DNA from 3 places in the Arthrobacter humicola genome. Region 3 is predicted to be linked to each of the others. Evidence: riboswitches for the same ligand, from Rfam matches in the RefSeq annotation. Region 3 holds a riboswitch; each other region holds the start of a gene.
What was found. Region 3 has a riboswitch for cyclic di-AMP ahead of ABD243_RS16935 (NlpC/P60 family protein). Riboswitches for the same ligand answer to the same signal wherever they lie in the genome.
Positions count from the first base shown of each region.

Region 1: linked by a shared signal. The riboswitch ahead of ABD243_RS05480 (aggregation-promoting factor C-terminal-like domain-containing protein) and the one ahead of ABD243_RS16935 (NlpC/P60 family protein) in region 3 are both predicted to bind cyclic di-AMP.
Region 2: linked by a shared signal. The riboswitch ahead of ABD243_RS06690 (M23 family metallopeptidase) and the one ahead of ABD243_RS16935 (NlpC/P60 family protein) in region 3 are both predicted to bind cyclic di-AMP.

Region 1 is NZ_BAAAQB010000012.1:223,879-227,768, forward strand. Features, by position in the region: gene ABD243_RS05470 (bifunctional glycosyltransferase family 2/GtrA family protein) at 1-1,129, opposite strand, end outside; gene ABD243_RS05475 (hypothetical protein) at 1,307-1,768, opposite strand; gene ABD243_RS05480 (aggregation-promoting factor C-terminal-like domain-containing protein) at 1,950-2,756, opposite strand; cyclic di-AMP (ydaO/yuaA leader) riboswitch at 2,756-2,915, opposite strand; gene ABD243_RS05485 (sensor histidine kinase) at 3,097-3,890, opposite strand, start outside.
Region 2 is NZ_BAAAQB010000019.1:48,748-52,637, reverse strand. Features, by position in the region: gene ABD243_RS06700 (HNH endonuclease) at 1-231, opposite strand, end outside; gene ABD243_RS06695 (NlpC/P60 family protein) at 453-1,211, opposite strand; cyclic di-AMP (ydaO/yuaA leader) riboswitch at 1,507-1,676, opposite strand; gene ABD243_RS06690 (M23 family metallopeptidase) at 1,814-2,632, opposite strand; cyclic di-AMP (ydaO/yuaA leader) riboswitch at 2,637-2,850, opposite strand; gene ABD243_RS06685 (iron-dependent transcriptional repressor DtxR) at 3,001-3,696, opposite strand.
Region 3 is NZ_BAAAQB010000041.1:68,701-72,590, forward strand. Features, by position in the region: partial or broken gene ABD243_RS16920 (cation:proton antiporter) at 1-15, opposite strand, end outside; gene ABD243_RS16925 (hypothetical protein) at 12-449, opposite strand; gene ABD243_RS16930 (hypothetical protein) at 485-739, opposite strand; cyclic di-AMP (ydaO/yuaA leader) riboswitch at 917-1,115, shown strand; gene ABD243_RS16935 (NlpC/P60 family protein) at 1,120-1,794, shown strand; gene ABD243_RS16940 (sensor histidine kinase) at 1,924-2,931, opposite strand; gene ABD243_RS16945 (response regulator transcription factor) at 2,924-3,598, opposite strand; gene ABD243_RS16950 (VTT domain-containing protein) at 3,604-3,890, opposite strand, start outside.

The sequences.
Region 1 (3,890 bases), on a different contig from region 3:
TGGCCGCGGTATTGGCCACGGCGGTAGTGAGCAGCGCGAGGAAATTTGCCAGTTGCGGGTCCATGATCCCGCGGCAGAGCAGGAAAATCACCAGGTATGCCAGAGTGGAGGCCACCCCGATGCTGCCGAAGCGGACGAGCTGTCCAAAGAGGCTTCCGCCGGGACTTTGTTCCTGGGCCCGCGAGGAAGCAGGAAGCGGTCCGCGGGCGAGGGCGGCGCGCAGCTCGGGAACCGGGATCCGGCCCGAGACCAGGTCCCGGCTCAACCGTGCCATGCCGCGCAGGTCCGCGATGGCGGTCTGGACGATGTCCACGCTCGAATCCGGGTCATCGGTCCAGTCCACCGGGACTTCGTGGACGCGCAGGCCGCACTTTTCGGCCAGGACCAGCAGCTCGGTGTCGAAGAACCAGGCGTTGTCCAAAGTGTGCGGGAGCAGTTGCCGGGCCACATCCGCCCGGATCGCCTTGAAGCCGCACTGGGCGTCGCTGAAATGGGCGCCCATGAAGGACTGAAGCAGGAAGTTGTAGCTGCGCGAGATGAATTCCCGCTTCGGCCCGCGGACCACCCGCGAGTTGCGGGTCAGCCGGGTCCCGATCGCGAGGTCGGAGTGCCCCGAAATGAGCGGGGCAAGGAGGGGGCCGAGCGCCGCCAGATCGGTGGAAAGGTCCACGTCCATGTATGCCAGGACCGGCGACGGCGAGGCAAGCCAGACCTTGCGCAGCGCATTTCCGCGGCCTTTTTCGGCCATATGGACCACGTTCACCTCGCGGAGCTCACGGGCTACGCGTTCCGCCGTCTTGAGTGTTCCGTCGGTGCTGGCATTGTCCGCCACCGTGATCCGGAAGGAGTGCGGGAAGGAGCCCAGAAGATAGGCGTGGAGCCGGCGCAGGCACGCCTCGAGGTCCCGCTCCTCGTTGAAGACCGGGATGGTGACGTCCAGCAGCGGCTCGCTGGTGCGCGTGTCAATAGCTGAGCGCCGGCCGCCCGGGCTGGTGAGCGGCCCGCCGAACCGGGCCTGGGCGGGCGCGTCGGCCACGGCGAGCCCGGAAAGTGCGGCGGGTGCTGCCGGACCGGCCGGCGTCGCGGTGGAGTGTGGCAGGGTTCCTGAGGCCTGGTCTGTGAACGTCATGGCTCAACTGTCCCGGCGGTCCATATGAGGGCTTTAGGGTCAAGCTGTGCGGGGGCTGTGGAAGTCCGCCGGCGACGCACGGAGTCGTCTGCAATGCCCGTGCTGCCGGAGCTCCGGACAGATAACCGGGGGCGGTGCCCACAACGCGGTGGTGGTGCACTGCCCCCGGTTAGTCCGTCAGGGAGCCAGCAGAGGACAAACGTTCGCTGCAGTGCCCGGTCCGCTGAACCTCCTCAGCTCCGAGTTGTCCAGGTTGAGGGCGTAGTTGACGTTGCCGGTGGTCAGGTACAGGCCGTCCGGCGAGGGGAGCAGCAGTAGATTCCTGCCCGTGGAGACTACCTCAACGCTGTCGCTGAGGAATGTGTAGCGGCTGGTACCGGTGATCACGTAGTTGAGGGTCTTGCCGTTGGCCGTCAGCGTGATTTTCAGTCCTGGCGACGTACTGATGACAGTGCCGGCAGGCGTCGCGATGTTCTTGAACTTGCCGGTGAGCTGCGCCGTGACCGGAAAGCCACAATTATCCAATGTGAACGTGGCTGGATCGGCGGGCTGCGGAGGTCCCGACGGCACCGCCCCGGCCGGTCCGGCGCCGACAAAGAGTGCGGCCGCGAGGACCGCCGGAATAGCCCATTTTTTCATGTTGTGCTCCTGAAATTTGATTCCGTGCCCTGGAGCGGGCACCCCGCGTACTTGGTGAATGGAGGCAGCGGTGCCCAAGCCTCCCGCCCCGACCTTGAGAAAACCTTGTTCTCCGAAATACGCGAAGGCCCCGGATCACGATGGATCCGGGGCCTCATGGGCGCTGCTGGCTGGTGCCGGCTTAGTACCAGTTGTGGGACAGGTGGAAGTTCAGGGCGCCGCAGGGGGAGCCGTAGCGCGACTTGACGTAGTTCAGGCCCCAGTTGATCTGGGTCCGGTAGTTGGTCATGTAGTCCGCGCCGGCGCTCGCCATCTTCGAGGCGGGCAGGGACTGGACCACACCGTAGGCGCCGCTGCTGGCGTTCGTGGCCGTCGTCTTCCAGTCCGATTCCTTCGTCCAGAGCTTCTGCAGGCACTGCATCTGGCCGGGTGCCCAGCCATAGCTGCCCAGCTGGGCCGCGGCGTAGGCCTGTGCCCCGGCGGGGTCGTCGATGGCGACCGGCGCCGGTGCCGGCGCGGGAGCCGCTGCGGGAACGGGGGCTGCTGCGGGAGCGGGCGCCGGTGCTGCCGCCGGGGCCGGCGCGGCCGGGGCAGCAGCGGCAGCGGCAGCGGGTGCCGGTGCTTCGGCCGGCTTGACCTCCGAGATCTGAGGTACCGCGCCGCTGGGTGCTGCAGCTGCCGGCGCGGCGACCTGGACCCGTTCAAAGTTCAGCTTGGCTAGGGGATCGGCCGTGGTGGCCGTTTGGGAGCTCGCAACAGTCGCCCCGTAGCTGCCGGGCTCTGCGGCCTGGCTGGCGGCGGCGCCGCCTGCCACGAGTACTGCGCAGGCGGCGGTGACGACGGCGGCGCGGCGTCCGGTGATGCCGAGCCCGGTGGCCAGTCGCGACAGGGCGGACGCCTGCGGGGCCGGTGCGGCACGGTGGCGCGACTTGCCGGCGCGGGAATGTGAAACGCCGTCAGGGCGCGTTTGTACCTGGAATTCAGTCATGATGGCCTCTCAACGCCTGCGGAGTTAGCTGTCGGGTTCGGATGAGGTCATCCGGCCGCACGGAATATCACGTGTCGGCTTCACCCCAAGGGCGCATGTGTGCAGAATGCCCGGGAACTCTGGGTCCCCCGCCTCTGCCTGGTCCAGCGGAATCCGGGAAGCGGCAGAGTTTGGCGTCCATCCGGATATGCGGCACAAATGGAGGCCGCACTCGAAAAACGGTACAGGACTCCTGGGCTTAAGTCACATTTGGGTAACGGCGGTCACAGGGGCGGCGTGTCGCGTTGCGCGAGATTCCCCGCGCGGGTGCCGGCAGCCGACCCTGTAGCCCCGGCGCCGGTTACGCCGACGGCGGTACGGCCGGGAGCCGTACAGCGAACTCCGTCCGGCCCGGTCGGGACGTGACCTCGACGGTCCCCCCGTGGGCCTCCACGATCGACTGGACAATGGACAAGCCCAGCCCGCTGGTGCCCTCGGACGTCGGTGCGCCCGCCGTGGCATATCCGCTCCCGTTGCTGCCGGCTGCACCCCCGGACCTGCCGGAAACAGAGCCGGAAAGAGGAGCGGTAGAAGAGCCGGGAGCGATGCGGGCAGCGGACCCGGACCGGGCCCCCGCCGTCGCTGGCGCAGGGCTGCCTGCGGAGCTGGCTGCCGGATTGGTGCGCGACGCGTCAGCCCGCGCGAAGCGGGCGAAGACTCGGCCGACGAATTCGGGGGCGATGCCGCTGCCGTTGTCCGTCACAGTGACCACGGCGCTGCCGTCCGCCGAACGCATGACGCCCGTGACCACCTTGGTCCCCGGTGCCGTGTGCTTGCGCGCATTGGACAGGAGATTGGCGAGGACCTGGTGGAGTTGGGCCGCATCGCCGCGCACCACCACCGGCTCATCCGGCAGTTCCAGCTGCCAGATCCGGTCCGGGGCCATGACCTTCTCATCGCTCACGGTCTCGACGGCCAGTTGGGTGAGGTCGACGTCGGCGACCTTGAGCGGCTGCCCCTCGTCCAGGCGCGCCAGCAGCAGCAGGTCCTCCACCAGGGTGGTCATCCGCTCGGACTGGCTTTGGACGCGGGCCAGGGACTTCTCGCCGTCGGGCGTGAAGTGCTCGGTCATCCGCATCAGCTCCGTGTAACCGC
Region 2 (3,890 bases), on a different contig from region 3:
GCGGCGGAGCACGCCGCGGCGGCTGACCGCCGTCATCGTGTTGTACCGCGGTCGGATGTAGCGGTTCAGGAGGATCACGGACGGGCGGCCGAGAATGTCCTGCGGGCCGACAACGGGGTCGTCCCCTTCAGCCACCACGCTGGCCTTTCCGGTCAGGACAAGGACGAGCGCCCGGCGGAAGGTGATGACCGCCAGCGGTTCATATCCAGCATTCAGAACGAGAGTGCGCATCCGCATACCTCTTCACGGCCGCACCCGCCAGGGGCACGAGGGCCGGCTGCCCTGTGCATGGTCGGGCTATGGATCGACAAGACAAGAGTAAACACTCAACTGCCAGATCACCGAATGTTTTTTCGGCGGCGCGGCCTCCTGCGCGGAAAATTCATATCCCGGTAACACGAAAGACCCCCGCCTCAAGAGGCGGGGGTCTTTGAAAGTGCGGGGGCTTGTGCCTAGCCGCCGACGCGGATGAAGACCGGGCCGGAACCGACGTTCACGCTGTAGAGAGCGGTGGTGCCGCCGTTCCAGCCGCCGTGGACTGCCATGCCGTTGCCGACGTAGACAGCGATGTGGGCCATGCCCACGCCACCGTTCTGGTAGTAGGCGAGGTCGCCCGGACGAGCTTCGGCGGCGCTCACGGTGCGGCCGAGGGACAGGTAACCTGCCGGCCAGCCGTGGTAGTGGATACCGGCCGCGGCCAGGGCGTTGGTGGCAAGGGCGGTGCAGTCCTGCGCCACGCCGAGCTGTGCGTAGGCAGCGGCAGCGATGGTTGCACCGGCGCCGCTTCCGATTCCGGCGGGGGCCAGGGCAGCTGCGCCGCCGTTGACGCCGGCCTGGGCGCCGCCGGCCTGGGTAGCTGCGGCGGTCTGGACCTGCACGACGGGCTTGGGAGCCTCGACGACGGGAGCCGGCGACGTGGTCACGGCGGGCTTCTCGTAGGAGATCGCGATGGTGGAAGCAGCCGAAATCGTGGCCGGAGCCGACGACTGGACTTCCAATGCGGAAGCGGAGGTGGATTCGCGCTGAACATTGGTCTCAGCAGCGTTGGCTGCGATTCCACTGGTCAGAACCAGACCGGAAGCTGCGGCGATGACCGCGGCCTGACGGCCCATGCCGCCGGCGTTGTCGCCGACTGCCTTGGCAATAACAGCCAGCGAGTTGGTCTTGGTGACCTCGGCGCGGTGCCGTGCAACGGTTGCACGAGTAGTCATTAAGTTCTCTCTTTCGTGATCCTTGGACCGCGCGTTTTTGGGCGCGGACTGAGGACGCTCCGGCATCTTGGGGGTACGCCGGATCGCCCCGAAATGGGTTACTTAGCGAAGGGTGTACTGCGAAGACGCGCCAAAAGCGGAAACTGCATGCTGTCCGGACTCGGTAGAAAATGAGCCAGCGGAACGTGATCCCATCCGGGCGCCGGCAAGGGCGGCACGTGATGTGGATGTCAGCGGGCTCAAAAGAGCCGCGCCAGTGCGCATACGCGCAGCATTGTGGCGTGAAGACACGAAAGTAGCCTCTCCCAATGCCTACGAGGTGAGCTGTCGGATTCGGATGGGAGTCACCCGGCCGCGCTGCTTCCTGGGAAGCGTTGCGACTTAACCCCTAGGCCTTCTTTCGAAGGCCAAAATTGGTTCCCCCGCCCCTGCCAGACGATGTAATGCGAACGGACCTTGAGCGGTGGCAGAGCTAGGCAATCCACTCAAGAGCGCCAACTTCGGAAAAGTTGGCGTGCTTCAAACCCTACAGGACTCCGGACTCAATGTCACATTCAGATCACGGCGTGTCACGGGAATTTGAGAGTTCTCCATCGTCTTTATTAGAGCCAGCCGAGGGGGTCAACAACGTCGCCGTTGACCATCACTTCAAAGTGGAGGTGGCAGCCCGTGGAGGCGCCGGTGGTCCCGCTCAGCGCGACGACATCGCCGCGGGAGACCTTCTGGCCGACCTTCACCGAAGACGAGGACAGGTGGTTGTACGTGGTCTCCAGACCGTTGCCGTGGTCAATGACCACACGGTTGCCGCCGCCGTAGGGGTGCCATCCGTTGAAGGTCACGGTGCCGCTGGCGGCGGCGTGGACCGGCGTGCCGCACTGGGCGGCGAAATCCTGGCCGCGGTGAAACTCCCCCGGGCCGCCCGTGATGGGGCTGACACGGTAGCCGAAGGGCGATGCGGTGATCAGCTGGTCCAGCGGCGGACCCAGCGTGCCGGCTGAAGCCGCCCGGGTAATGCTGCCGACGGACTGGGCGCTCAGCAGTTGCTTGAGCTTCCCGTCCGGGTCGCCTTTGGTGGCGATGGCCGTCCGGCTGAAATCGAGCTTTGCGGCGGCGGCAGCCGTGACGTCCGGCTGTACTGCGGCCGAGACTGCGGATCCGTCGGTGTTCGAGGCCATGACGGGACTCGTGACGGGGACCGTCACCGTGAGGACCAGACCGGTGGCGGCCAGCGCGATTCCGGCCTTCTGCCCCACGCCGCTGGCGGCGGCAAAGTCCGTTACCTGACGGAACGGGCTGCGGCGGCTGCGGCGCTCGTCGCGGTGTGCGTCACGCGGGCGTTCGGCCGTATGCGCGACGACGGGGCGCGGCTCCGGAGCGGGACCGGTCGCGCGGCGACGGCCCCTGGCGGTCTGGGTGGTCAAGAACGGTTCCTCTCTGAGAGCCTGCGAAGTTAGCTGTCGGATTCGGGTCAGAGAGATCAAAGACCCGGTCCGCCGTTGCAAGCACCCGGTCACCGAGGCGTCCTTAGGGGATCGTTCGATGAAAGCTGCTTGCCGCTGACGGACTTCACCCCAAGGCTGACGAAGAAGCAGCCGATAGTGGTTCCCCCGCCCCTGCCAGGAGGTGGTTCTGCGACTGATCCGCTGGCAGGGCTCGGCTTCGGATCAGGTAACGCTTTGGTATCGGTACAGGGCACTAACTATAGGTGATTAAGCCGCTCGGTGATAAATCCGTGATCGCGTTTGTGCAGAACTCATGGGTCGTCCCATGACGGTGACGTTTTGGCTGGTCAGGCGACTGTTACAAAGACATGCGCGGCAACCTCTGGCGGCAGCTCCAAGGCGCCCTCGATATCCGGGACCCGGACCGAGATGTACTCCCCCACCCGCTCCAGCGAGACGAGCGCACCGGGGCGGATTCCGCCCTCATCGAGCTGGGCCAGAAGCTCCGGTTCCACCTGGATGGGCTCCGCGAGCCGGTTGACCGTGATCCGCGAATCCGCACCGTAGCCGGCCATGGCCTCCAGCAGGTTCACGACCCCGTCCGCGTGGGCCCCCGAGGGTGCGCCGCCAAGTTCCGCGAGCCCCGGAATCGGGTTCCCGTAGGGCGAAACGGTCGGGTGGTCGAGCATCTCGAAGATCCTGCGCTCGACGCGCTCACTCATGACGTGCTCCCAGCGGCACGCTTCCTCGTGAACGTAGGCCCAGTCGAGCCCGATCACGTCGGCGAGCAGGCGTTCCGCGAGGCGGTGCTTGCGCATAACGCCGACGGCGCGTTTCCGTCCGGTTTCGGTCAGTTCAAGGTGCCGGTCGCCGGAAACAATCACCAGGCCGTCGCGCTCCATGCGGCCGATGGTCTGGGAAACAGTGGGGCCGGAGTGGCGGAGTCGTTCGGCGATGCGGGCGCGGAGGGCGACGATGTTTTCTTCTTCAAGTTCCAGAATGGTCCGGAGATACATCTCCGTGGTATCAATCAGATCCGTCATTCAGCTCAGCTCCTCGAACGCAGTCCTTGCGTCATTCCCACCGTACCGCGTGCGGGCTGCGTGTAAGGATGCGCCCTGGCGAGATCCGCCGTACGTTCGCAGAACAGCCTAGCCTATTTTGAATTACTCCGGATAATTTTTGATCCGGACTGCGGACGGTCCCCCGGCGCCGGCCGGCCGGCCCCTCGGGCCGT
Region 3 (3,890 bases):
GGTCAAGAAGGTCATGGCTCGAGACTGCGGGACGGCCCCGGGCCAATCGGGGCAACAAGCTTCACCGGAATGTCGGTGTTCTCGTCCGTGAGGTAGGAAGCGCAGACGCGGTGATAGCCGTCGGCAATCTGGGCCGCGACTCCGGCGTCGAGGTCCCCGCGGACCAGGAGGACGGGGGAGAGCGGGCGGCCGTCGGCAATCTTGGCCAGGTCGGAGGCCACATGGGGGTTGTCCCGGGTCAGGAGCGGCAGGCCTGAGGCCCGCAGGATGTCTTTGGCCACGTGGTGGGTTACGGGCGCCAGGCGCAACGACTCCACGATGACGGCGGCCCGTGCGTCATCGGTGAGCAGCGAGAGATAACGACCGGCGGCCGGATAGTCGTGTTCCTCGGGCTCCCCGCGCCACAACACCTGGTCGCCCTCATGGCCCTTGTCCGAATCCTTTGTCATGGAATGAGACTAGTCCCGTGGAGGGGGCAGCGCGCCTACGTTCCTGACCGCCGTTCCACCACCGCGTAGGCCTTGCCGTCCAGGAATGCCCAGTCGTTGACAACCATAAACCCGAGGGCGTCCACCCGGTCGTTCAGGACGTGTTCGTCGAAGCCGCCGTCCCGTGGCTCCGCATCCCATGTGGACACGTGGACGTCCGGGCCGTCCAGGATCAGCAGTTCGGTATTGACGTCGAAATCCTCCTGGGGCTGGTTGCTCAACTGGCAGATGGCGACACAGTGGCTGTTCATTTCGGGCCTCCGCTTCCAAGGTGGTGCTGATGGCATCATCTTATGGTCGAAAAGCTGCGCCGCCCTATGGGCAACTGCCGGACCGCACTGTGGCGGCCGTTACCTGAATGTGACTTTTGCCTGCGGTTCGCGCTACGGTGGATAAGTGCCTGTTGTCTCCGATACGGGCGCTCCCCAGCCGATTGCCTAACTCTGCCGCGGCCCGGGGGTAACTCGCACCAACGACCGGCAGAGACGGGGAAACCACTTTTGGCCTGCTGATACGCAGGCCTTGGGGTGAAGCCGCACAGTGCCCGCAACGACGGGCCCCGGAGTGCGGCCGGGTGACTCCCATCCGAATCCGACAGCTCACCTCGCAGGCATTGGGAGAGGCTACATCCATGTCTTCAATCAATACTTTTGCGCGCCATGCCGCCGTCCTCGCCGCCGCATCCGGTCTGGTTCTTACCAGCGGAATGGCCGCCAACGCAGCCCCGGCACCCGTGCAGCGGGAATCCGCCCCGGCCTCCGCCGCGGACGTCAAGGGACTTCTCAGCGCGCCCGTCAGCGCCGATTCAAGCGTCAAGATCAGCTTCGACCGCCCCGCAGTAAGCTCTGTCGCCGCGCCGGTCATCGAACAGCCCAAGCCCGTTGCCGCTGCTCCCGCAGCAGCGCCGGCAGCAGCACCCAAGGCGGCCGCGGCGCCGTCCGTACAGGTGCAGGCAGCTCCGGCGGCCGCCCCGGCCGCGGCGCCCGCCGGTGGCCGCAACGCCATCATGCTTTCTGCCGCATACAGCCAGCTGGGCATCACCCAGGACTGCACCGCGATGGTGGAAAAGGCCCTTGGCGCGGCCGGTAAGCCCGTCGGCGACATCGGGCCCCGGGCCTTCCTCGGCCTCGGAATCGTTGTGGCGGCCCCGCAGCCCGGTGACATGGTGGTCCAGTCCGGCCACGTCGGCATCTACGCCGGCAACGGCCAGGTGATCAGCGGCGGCATGAACGGCGCCAACCAGACGATCGTGCACCCGCTGTCCTGGCTCACCGCGACCGGCGGCGTGACCTTCGTCCGCGCCTAAACCCCGCAGGGGCCAGACGGCCACTCCCGGGGCCACCCAATCCGGAAAGACCGGCGATCGATTTTCCCTTGGGGGCAAGCGATCGCCGGTCTTTCCCTTACCCGGATTCTCACGGATTCCCCCGGTCTCTCAGTCATTTTTGCCCGCGGCGAGCGGAAGCGTCATCTTCATGACCGTGCCGGCGTCGCCGGTGGAGGCAACCTCGACGGCGCCTCCGGCAGCCACGGCGATCTCCCGGACCAGGGCCAAGCCGATGCCAAAGCTCCGTTGTCCCTGTGTTCCGCCGGTGCTGGCGGTCCGCACGAAGCGGTCAAAGATCCGGGCCTGGTCCACTCCGGTGATCCCGGTCCCTGTGTCCGCCACGGTGATGACCGCGCGGTTCTGCTCGATCGCCGTCGTGATGGTCACACGGCCGCCCGGCGGGGTGTGGGAGAGGGCGTTGTCCGCCAGGGCCAGGACGGCGCGGCGCAAGGCGTTGGCGTCGATCCTGGCCAGCGGCCGGGCAACGGCGAAGAAGTCCAGGCGCACGTCCCGTTGCTCCGCGACCAGCCGAAGGCTTTCGGCGACGCCGGAGGCGGTGTCGGCGAGGTCGGCAGGCGCTGCCGAGCGGTCAGGGGCGTCGGTGGTGGCCGCGAGGAGCAGTTCGTTGACGATCCCGGTCAGCGTCGCCGCGTCCTCCCGGATCCGGGCCAGGTCCTGGGCCTGTTTGGAGCCGGGCTCGGTGTTGCGCTGGGCAAGCTGGATCCTGGTGTCCAGGATGGTCAAGGGAGTGCGCAGTTCATGGCTGGCGTCCTGGACGAAGCGCCGCTGCCGGGCCAAGGCGTCGCCGAGGGGGCGGATGGCGCTGCGCGCGCTGAGCCATCCGACGATGCCTGCCAGCACGATTCCCGCGACCCCGGCGATGAGCATGGCTTCGAGCACGTCCCGGGAATCCAGGTAGGCGTAGGCCGCCCCGGCCGATGCCGAACGCGGAACTTCAGGATGGGCCAGCTGGTTGACGAGGTACAGCGCCGTGGCGGCGAGGAGTCCGAGGACCATGACCGCGCAGGCGGCGCTGATCCGCAAGGCGACTTTGAGGGAGGCCTTGCGCAGGGTGGAGTGGTCCGGGGTTTCGCCGGCGCCCCCGCCGTTACTCATGGGCATCGCCGATCTGGTAGCCGACGCCGTGCACGGTGCGGATGACGGCCTTGGAGATCTTCCGGCGCAAGTGGTGGACATAGGTATCGATCACCCCCGGCTGGTCGGAGGCATGGAAGTGCGCTGAGAGGAGTTCGTCCCGGGTGAAGACCCGGTCAGGTTCCGCGGCCAGGGCTGCCAGGAGCTGCCCTTCCTTTGCGGTCAGCGACACCGTGTGCCCGTAGACCGAGCGGATCGAGCGCTGCGCCGGGTCAAGTTCCCAGTCCCCGATGCTCAGCGGTGCCGGCACTGCGGCATAGGTGCGCGTCAGTGCGCGCAGTCGTGCCGCCAGTTCGCCGGCGTCGAACGGTTTGGTCACGTAGTCGTTGGCGCCGGCGTCCAGACCCCTGACTTTCTCCTCTGCGTCGCCCAGCGCGGTCAGGATCAGGATGGGCGTGCCGATTCCTTTGGACCGCAAGGCCCCGATGAGGGCGATGCCGTCCATCACGGGCAGACCGCGGTCGATCACCATGACGTCCCAGGCCTCGGTCAGCCCCACGTGCAGGCCGTCACGACCGTTGGTGACCAGCCGAACGTGGTAATCCGTGTCCAGAAGCTCGGCGATGAGCGGTCCCAGGGCGGCGTCATCCTCGACGAGCAGCAGGGACGGCCGGTCAGCGGTTGTCATGTCAGCTATTCTTCCGTGACCAATTCCCGGGCCGGCAGTCCCTCCCCGGTTTCCGCCTCCGTGTCGCCGGCAGTTACCCCCGCGCGCCGGCTGGTGCGGCGGCGCCTGAGGAACTGCACGATACCCGGGACGACGGAGAGCAGGACCATGCCCACGGCGATGACGTCGATGTTTTTGGCGACGATGTCAAAGTGTCCCAGCCAGGTACCCAGCATCGTCACGGAGATTGCCCACGCCGCCGCGCCGGTGATGTTCCAGAGGACGAAGGATTTGTACTCATAGCGTGCGATCC